Regions from separate parts of the Colwellia sp. KS18-150 genome, predicted to be linked through region 1. Evidence: predicted binding sites of a transcription regulator. Region 1 holds the regulator's gene; each other region holds the start of a gene.
What was found. The regulator MetJ, encoded in region 1, represses methionine synthesis genes. The targets are predictions, from matches to a motif close to TAGACGTCTAGACGTCTA.
Positions count from the first base shown of each region.

Region 2: the regulator MetJ is predicted to act here: its motif matches at 1,316-1,333, upstream of metA (homoserine O-succinyltransferase MetA).
Region 3: the regulator MetJ is predicted to act here: its motif matches at 1,299-1,316, upstream of serA (phosphoglycerate dehydrogenase).
Region 4: the regulator MetJ is predicted to act here: its motif matches at 1,147-1,164, upstream of AC27IF_RS04030 (methylenetetrahydrofolate reductase).

Region 1 covers NZ_BAAJMC010000001.1:120,192-122,403, reverse strand. The annotation lists gene metB (cystathionine gamma-synthase) at 1-973, opposite strand, end outside; gene metJ (met regulon transcriptional regulator MetJ) at 1,183-1,512, shown strand; gene hemE (uroporphyrinogen decarboxylase) at 1,607-2,212, opposite strand, start outside.
Region 2 covers NZ_BAAJMC010000015.1:42,945-45,156, forward strand. The annotation lists gene metH (methionine synthase) at 1-227, opposite strand, end outside; gene metA (homoserine O-succinyltransferase MetA) at 284-1,231, opposite strand; gene AC27IF_RS15180 (carbohydrate porin) at 1,391-2,212, opposite strand, start outside.
Region 3 covers NZ_BAAJMC010000031.1:19,011-21,222, reverse strand. The annotation lists gene AC27IF_RS19470 (5-formyltetrahydrofolate cyclo-ligase) at 1-448, shown strand, start outside; gene rpiA (ribose-5-phosphate isomerase RpiA) at 554-1,210, shown strand; gene serA (phosphoglycerate dehydrogenase) at 1,376-2,212, shown strand, end outside.
Region 4 covers NZ_BAAJMC010000002.1:153,577-155,788, reverse strand. The annotation lists gene AC27IF_RS04030 (methylenetetrahydrofolate reductase) at 142-1,131, opposite strand; gene AC27IF_RS04025 (hypothetical protein) at 1,297-1,713, shown strand; gene AC27IF_RS04020 (pseudouridine synthase) at 1,727-2,212, shown strand, end outside.

The DNA.
Region 1 (2,212 bases):
TGAATAATTCTAAGTTGGCAAATAACTTTTTAACTGATTCTACGCCACCCTTAATATCAAAGCTTAACATAGCGCCAAAACCGGCTTGCTGCTTTTTGGCAATATCGTGTCCGGGATGATCTTCAAAACCGGGAAAATACACCGCATCGACAGCGTTATGATCCTTTAAAAAACTCGCCACTTGCAGAGCATTCTCTTGGTGTTGTTTCATTCTAATCGGTAAGGTTTTTAAGCCTCGTAAAGCTAAAAAGCTATCGAACGCGCTGCCTGTGATGCCAATACAATTTGCCCACCAAGCAAGCTCTTCACCTAATGACTCATCTTTAGTCACTAAAACGCCTCCCACTACATCACTATGGCCATTTATATACTTAGTAGTAGAGTGAAAAACAATGTCTGCACCTAATAGTAATGGTTGCTGTAAAGCTGGCGATAAAAAGGTATTGTCTACTGCAACTAAAGCACCAACGTTATGGCTAGCTTTGGTCACTTCTTCAATATCAACTAAACGCAGTAATGGGTTACTCGGGCTTTCAAGTAAGACTAACTTAGGTCTTTCAGATAATGCCTCTGCGAGCGCCACTGGATCATTTTGATCAACAACAATCAATTTAAATTGGCCGCGTTTTGCTAAATGGGTAAATAAACGAAAACTACCGCCATAACAGTCGTGAGGAATAACGACAGAGTCATCGGTTGACAATAACTGACAAAGTAAATGTACTGCTGACATACCTGTACTAGTTACAATACCGGTACTTCCTTGCTCTAAATCAGCAATGGCCTGTGCGAATGTGGCCCTAGTTGGATTACCAGTACGAGAATAGTCAAATTGACGTTTATCATTAAAACCTTTTAATGAATAAGTACTTGATAAATGAATTGGCGCAACAACAGCACCATGATGCAGATCAGTATTAATGCCTGCTCTCACCGATTTTGTGGTGATATTATTTACCTTAGCATTCGACATATTTTATCCTCAGGTTCATTTATCAGATATAGAATTACATTTCACCAAACACTTTAGATGTTTGGACGTCTATAACTCTAAACACTTTGAATATTTAGGTCAAGATATTTAGACATCTAAACTTCTACTTGACTGAGTTTCTGCAATCAGTAAAATTACCTACTAGAACAAAAAATTATAATTCATACAATTACAACAGAGGAATATACATGGCTCAGTGGAATGACGAATATATTAATCCCTATGCCGAACACGGTAAGAAAAGTGAACAAGTAAAAAAAATCACTGTATCCATTCCTTTGCGTGTATTAAAAGTATTAACCGATGAACGTACCAGACGCCAAGTAAACAACTTGCGTCACGCTACTAATAGTGAGCTTTTATGTGAAGCCTTCTTACATGCGTTCACAGGGCAACCATTACCTGATGATGAGGATCTTGCTAAAGATAACGATGAAAAATTACCAGCAAGTGTCCGTAGAATACTAGAAGAAAAAGGCATTACCGATTTTAGCGCCTATGAAGTAGACGAAGACTAAGCGTCTTTAATTTTTAAACCATTCGCGCAATAAAAAAGCCATGAATATATCAATATTCATGGCTTTTTTATTGCTAATCATTTAATAACTTCGATTACACGTGGTAAGGCTTGCTTAGTCTATGTACCGATTCAATAAAGTGTCCGGCGTGCTCTGGGTTCACATCAGGGTGAATACCATGGCCTAAATTAAAGACATGACCTGTACCGCCTTGTCCAAATCCTGCTAAAATTTTCGCTACTTCTTGCTCAATACGAGGAAGAGGTGCATATAACATAGAAGGGTCCATATTTCCTTGAAGTGCAACCTTGTCACCAACACGTGCTTTGGCATCTTCAATATCAATAGTCCAATCTAATCCCAGTGCATCACAACCTGTTGCGGCAATATCTTCTAACCACATACCGCCATTTTTAGTAAACAAGGTAACTGGAACCTGACGACCGTCAGCATGTCGTGTTAAGCCATCAACAATTTTTGCCATGTATTGCAATGAAAACTCTTTGTAATCTCGTGGTGACAATACACCGCCCCAAGTATCAAAAACCATCACAGATTGTGCACCCGCAGCAATTTGAGCATTAAGGTAAGTGATGACAGAATTAGCTAACTTATCAAGTAATAAATGCAAACTTTGTGGGTCGCTGAACATCATCTTTTTAATCTTGGTGAACGCTTTTGAGCTACCACCTTCAATCAT
Region 2 (2,212 bases), on a different contig from region 1:
GCTTCAAGGTATTCCATGTGAATAGCTTTAATAACATCAGGCTGAGTAAGCACTAACATATCGTTATTGCCTTTTACATCGCTGTGCCAGTCAGCAAAACGCTCACCACGAAAATCTTGCTCTTCAAACTTATAAGCTTGAATCATGGTGCCCATTGCACCATCTAAAATTAAAATATTGTTGGCTAATTGTTGCTCTAATAAAGCGAATGAAGCAGATTTTTTCATGGGGTTTCCGACTTTCTAAAGTATAGTTTTCAATTCAATAGTGTGTTTTACGCAACTTAAATCATGGTATCAGGGTGGATAGCTTTTATATTTGAAGCGTCCAACTTATACGGCGTAATTTGATAAACATAATAATTAAGCCAATTAGTAAATAATAGACTACCGTGACTACGCCATGAGCCCACGGGTGAATTATTGGCATTGTTATTTTGGTAGTAATTAGCTGGTATTTCTGCTGCCGAGTCACTTTGACTATCTCTGAGATACTCCTCATGTAAGGTACTGGTATCATATTCAGGATGGCCAGTTAAATAAACTTGCTGCTTATTTTTACTGGCAACCAAATAAACGCCAGCTTCATCAGATTCAGCCAATATATTCAATTGCTCAACACTTTGATAATCCGCTCTATCAATATAACCATAACGTGAATGAGGCACATTAAAGTTGTCATCAAAGCCACGGGTAAGTTGTTCTTTACTGTCTAGCGTTTTGTGTTGAAAAACCCCTGAAAGCTTGTTCTCTCGCAAGTGTCGATTAATACCATAGTGGTGGTATAAGGCTGCATGTGCTGCCCAACAAGAAAACATAGTTGAGGTGACATTTTTTTCAGCCCAATCAAATACTTCGCAAATTTTATCCCAAAATCTCACTTGTGAATAATCAAGTAATGCCAATGGTGCTCCGGTAATAATCAAGCCGTCGTATTGTTTATGTTTAATATCATCAAATAAACAGTAAAAATTATCTAAATGTTCGCTTGGGGTGTTTTTAGAAACATTTTTATGAATACGTACAAATTCAACATTGATTTGCAGAGGAGTATTAGCCAGCATACGTAAGATTTGCACTTCAGTTTCAATCTTATTCGGCATTAGATTTAAAATTGCAACCTGCATAGGACGAATTTCTTGACTGATAGCGCGGTGCTCAGACATAACAAAGATATTCTCATTACCTAATATAGATAATGCTGGCAATTGATCGGGAATTTTAATGGGCATAACACATAACCTAACAAGAATTAACGGTCTATCTCATAGGTTACATGTTACTTAGATTGCTAGCGTTGTCAACTTCTAAACGTATAGACGTCTAAACGGAAAGGTATAATTCGATACTTTTTGATATAACTCGTACATTGGCGATGACGACTCAAAGACTCAAATAGCCAGCCTCACTCTTAGGCCATAAATAACCGTATTACTGTCTTCGATATTTAATGCTGGGTTCGCGACATATTGTAGATCCACAGTGACTTCTAAGTAATCAAGCGGCTTCATAATATAGAATAATTCCGTGGTGTATTGATCGTCACTATCCTCTACTTGCCCCCAGTTCATTGCCAATCCTAAGTTATTAGATTCACCGCCTAAACCATAATAGCCAAAACCAGCGCTAACTGATTTCTCCATTAAAGTCCCTGCATCTTTTGAGTAACCAGCACGAAGAAAAGGCAGCCACTGACCATCAATTAAACGTGATGCAGAAAAATTAATGCCGTAACCTTTAGTAGAGCCTTGCTCAACACTTTCATCGGCGTGCCAAAGTGTTGCATGAATATTATCTACGTAAATTGAACTTTGAGAGCTAGTCCAGCCCAGCTCTACACTTTTAAAGTATTTGTTATCTTTAAAGAAAGTGTCAAAGCCATCAAGAATATTAGTTGGATCTGAGTTCATATCGGCGAAGCTCCCGACCATATAAACCTCGTCAGTAAGCATTATGCCGCCAGCAACGCCTAAAGTGGCATCACCCGGTAATGCCATTGTTGTGGTGCCGGTACTAAAGGCAAAGTTCATAAATCCCGTCCAAGGACTCGCCATGGCAAACACATCGACAAAGTCGGTAACGTCTAAAAAGCCAGCCACAATAGTGGCCTTGCCATCCATCAACCTTTGTTTGTAATAAAGGTTGGTAAAGCGCGTACCTTGATCGCTAAATGGCGGCGTCACTAAGCCTAAAGCGCCAGTACCAAACTCAAA
Region 3 (2,212 bases), on a different contig from region 1:
ATTATTGATAAAGTGGTGCTGGCAGCATGATATAAAAACCTATTTACCTGTTATTCACCCTTTTAATAAAGGTCAGTTATTATTTTTGCATTACCATGCACATAGTGAAATGCACGTAAACCGATATGGAATCTTAGAGCCTAAGCTCAATGTAAACGACGTATTACCCAGCTCAGAATTGGACATTATTTTCACTCCATTGGTTGCTTTTACTCATTTAGGAGAGCGTTTAGGTATGGGAGGCGGGTACTACGATAGAACTTTGGCCACTTGGTTTACTAAATCCAAACAATCATCAAAGAAAGCATCTAATAATAACTCATTTATTAAACCTTATCCGATTGGTTTAGCGCACGATTGTCAGCTTGTTAAAACGATACCTACCGAACACTGGGATATACCTATTCCTGAAATAATCACCCCCACTAAGCACTATCAATTTTTATAATTTGCACTTTTTAAACATCCTCTTTAATTTAATTGTTTTATCTCTCATATATTCACTCAGTTTTCACTGCTATAATATCGGCAAAATAGTATTGGAAGTATAGAAATGACTCAAGATGAAATGAAAAAAGCTGCGGCAATCAAAGCCTTAGACTTTATTGAAAATGACACTATCGTTGGTGTAGGAACAGGCTCTACCGTTAATCATTTTATTGATGCTTTAGCTACAATAAAAAATAACATTATCGGTGCTGTTTCTAGCTCTGAAGAGTCAACAAAGCGTTTACAGTCACACGGCATTGAAGTATTTGATTTAAACAATGTTGATGAATTAGCCGTTTATATTGATGGCGCTGATGAAATCACTGAGCATATGAGTATGATCAAAGGTGGCGGCGCCGCGTTAACGCGTGAAAAAATTGTCGCTGCTGTTGCTAAAAAATTCATTTGTATTGCGGATAGCTCTAAACAAGTAGCAATACTCGGTGACTTCCCATTACCTGTTGAAGTTATACCTATGGCGCGTAGTTATGTCGCACGTGAAATTGTAAAACTTGGCGGCGACCCAACTTATCGTCAAGGAGTCATTACTGACAACGGTAATGTTATTCTTGATATTCATAATCTAAATATCCTCGACCCTAAAAAGCTAGAAACTGACATTAATAATATTGTCGGTGTTGTCACCAATGGCTTGTTTGCTGAGCGTGGCGCAGATATTTTTATAATGGGTAGTGAAGATGGCGCAAAAGTAATCCAATAAAGACATCCATGCTATGTCACTTAAGTTGTAAAATTAGCCAAATAAGTGCTTTAGAGTTGTTACACTATATGTTATCTTATCGAAATTATAGATATCTAGCCGTCTAAACCATTTAACAGACTAAACAAAGATTAATAATTAACGTTATAAGCGAAGCCAAAACTTATGAGCACAAATCAGAATTCATTAGCAAAAGACAAAATTAAAATTTTATTACTTGAAGGGGTTCATCAAAGCGCCCTTGAAGAGTTAAGATCTAAAGGTTATTCAAATATAGAGTACCTTAAAACGTCCTTATCTGACGCTGATTTAATTGAAAAAATTGCTGACGTACATTTTATTGGTATTCGTTCACGTACCCAATTAACGGAAGCAGTATTAAGCCATGCGAAAAAGCTTGTCGCAATCGGCTGTTTCTGTATTGGTACTAACCAAGTCAACATCACTGCAGCTCAAAAATTGGGTGTGCCGGTATTTAATGCTCCTTTTTCAAACACTCGCTCAGTTGCTGAGTTAGTATTAGGCGAAACCTTACTACTTTTACGTGGTATCCCTGAAAAAAGTGCTAAAGCGCATCGTGGTGAATGGTTTAAGTCAGCACTTGGCTCGGTAGAAGCTCGTGGTAAAACTTTAGGTATTATCGGTTATGGTCACATCGGTATGCAACTAGGTATTTTGGCAGAAACGTTAGGCATGCGAGTACGTTTTTATGATATTGAAACTAAACTGCCTTTAGGGAACGCAAGTCAAGCGCCTTCATTAAATGCCTTATTAGGTGAAGCAGACGTTGTTAGTTTACATGTTCCTGAAACACCACAAACACAAGAAATGATTGGTGCTGCAGAGTTTTCAGCAATGAAAACTGGTGCTATATTCATTAACGCATCACGTGGTACTGTCGTTGATATCCCAGCGCTCGCTGAAGCCTTAACAGATAAGAAAGTTGCCGGCGCTGCAATCGATGTTTTCCCAGTAGAGCCTAAAGGAAATGACGATGAATTT
Region 4 (2,212 bases), on a different contig from region 1:
AACATTATGGCTTGAAGTTTATAATGTTAGTGAATGTGATAAAACTTATAATGAAGTTAAATGTTGGTGCTATGATACGCTTAAAATTGTTGGCTAGCTGACGCGAAACTAGCCAATTTATGTTTATGGTTAGTCTAAATTTTAGCTTTTACTAATTAAACTATTGAGCTCTTTTTTGGCAAGAAATGAGTCCATCGATGAACGAAGTAGTTTATATAACAATATTGAACCGTTAATTTCTTCTTTACGATTAGTCAGACTTTCAATATTTAAACCTAAAGGCAAATCGTAAGGGAGAACAGCATCTAAAATCTGTTGCAAACTATTGGTACAAATTCGGATTGACTCATAAAGAGGGTTGTCGGAGTTTAGTATACGTAAACTGGTGGCTTCTGGGACGCTAACACCTAACCACTCAATAAACTCTAGCGTTTTCTTACTACCGCAAGGAGAGAAAGTTAAAATCAGACGTTGAGGTTTTAATCCTTGTTTTTCACACTCAATGGCATAGCGAGTTAACATATCTATAGTCGCTTGCGGATTATAAATAGCCTGTGAAATAAAGAAGTTACAACCTTGAAGGTGTTTTTCTATTAATCGTTGATGTTCATTGCCTTTGCTGGCATGGCGCTCAGCGATAGTAACACCACCGATAAAAAAGTCATGGTCATTATCCACTAAAGTTTTGTAAGCGTCAGCCAGTGGTAATGAAATTTCATTATTTTTAGATGGACTACCCACAAGCACAACATCTTTTACACCATAGTCTTGCCAAGCTTGATTTGCCCACTGGTCAAAATCATCAGCATTAGATTGCACAACGCTTTTGTACGTGATTACCGGACGAGCCGCCTTCTTATTTAATAATGAAGAATATAAGCGAGTGTCGTGTGTTGATTTAAAAGGAAATGGTCTTGATAATTTTGTCCGTGAATTTTCATCTTGAATATCGTAAACAATCAATCCATCCACATCAATGTCGCTGATACGCTCTAATAATTTTTCGGCGATAACTTCAACATCAGCTAAAGGGGTATCACTTTTAGGAGGTGTGGTACCAATAAAATACACACCACGGTTAATGTCGTTATACCTTGCTTGAAGTTCTGATTGCTTGTTCAATTTACTCATATTGATGAAATTTACTGGACGTTTAGATGGCTATATGGTCATTTATATCAACACGATTGTCAACAACTGATTTGATATAATAACTATTAACTAGGTTTAACGGCGCAGTGTGTGTATAGTTTTAGTAGCAATTGACACCTAAACTCGCCATTGAATTAATACAAAATGAATGAATTATTACCTATCACGATAAAAGTTAATGATGAGCTAGTTGGTTTACTCGCAAAAATTAAATCCATTACCAATAAACTTGAAGCACAATTTAACTTTCAAACCATGACGGCCAATTGGTATGGTGATGAAGATAACATCTTCTTTATTACTCTAAACCTCAATTCGCCATCTAGTTTTGCAGAGCAACAAGAAGCATTACCAAGTAAAGATATTAACCACTTTTCTGATGATGTTTTTTGCTATTATCAGGGCCAAGATGAACAGCAAATGGTGAGTCATATCGCCTTAACTGATTCAGAGCTAACCATACTAGCTGAGCAAGAGAAGTTATTGTCGCCACTGCTGCAAGTAAAATTACAAAAAGTGCTGAACTTAATTGCTAATAAGTTAAAGCTCACGGCTATTTAACGCGTATTTTACTATGTCTATCAATCGCTCTCGCCTTGATCGCTTTATCAGCGAGCAATGCCAAATACCCCGGAAAAAAATGCGTTTATTGATTGCGCAAAAACGTGTCACGGTTGATGGTATTATTGCCACAGATACCGCCCAACAAATTGATAAATTCTCAGTGATTTCTTTCGATGACAAGATCATTCAGAAGCATAAGCCGTTATATATTATGCTGCACAAGCCTGTTGGTGTGGTTTGCGCCACCACAGATGACAAACATAAAACCGTTATAGATCTACTAACTAATATATTAACGGACGAGGAAAAATCGAGTTTACATATTGTTGGCCGGTTAGATTTAAATACCTCAGGTTTAGTGTTGTTGACTAATGACAGTCGTTGGTCAGAGCAATTAACTTCACCAGAAAGCAAAGTAGCTAAACACTATTTAGTAACTTTGCAAAACCCTATTACCGACGATTACATTCCCGCTTTTGCTAAAGGGATGTATTTT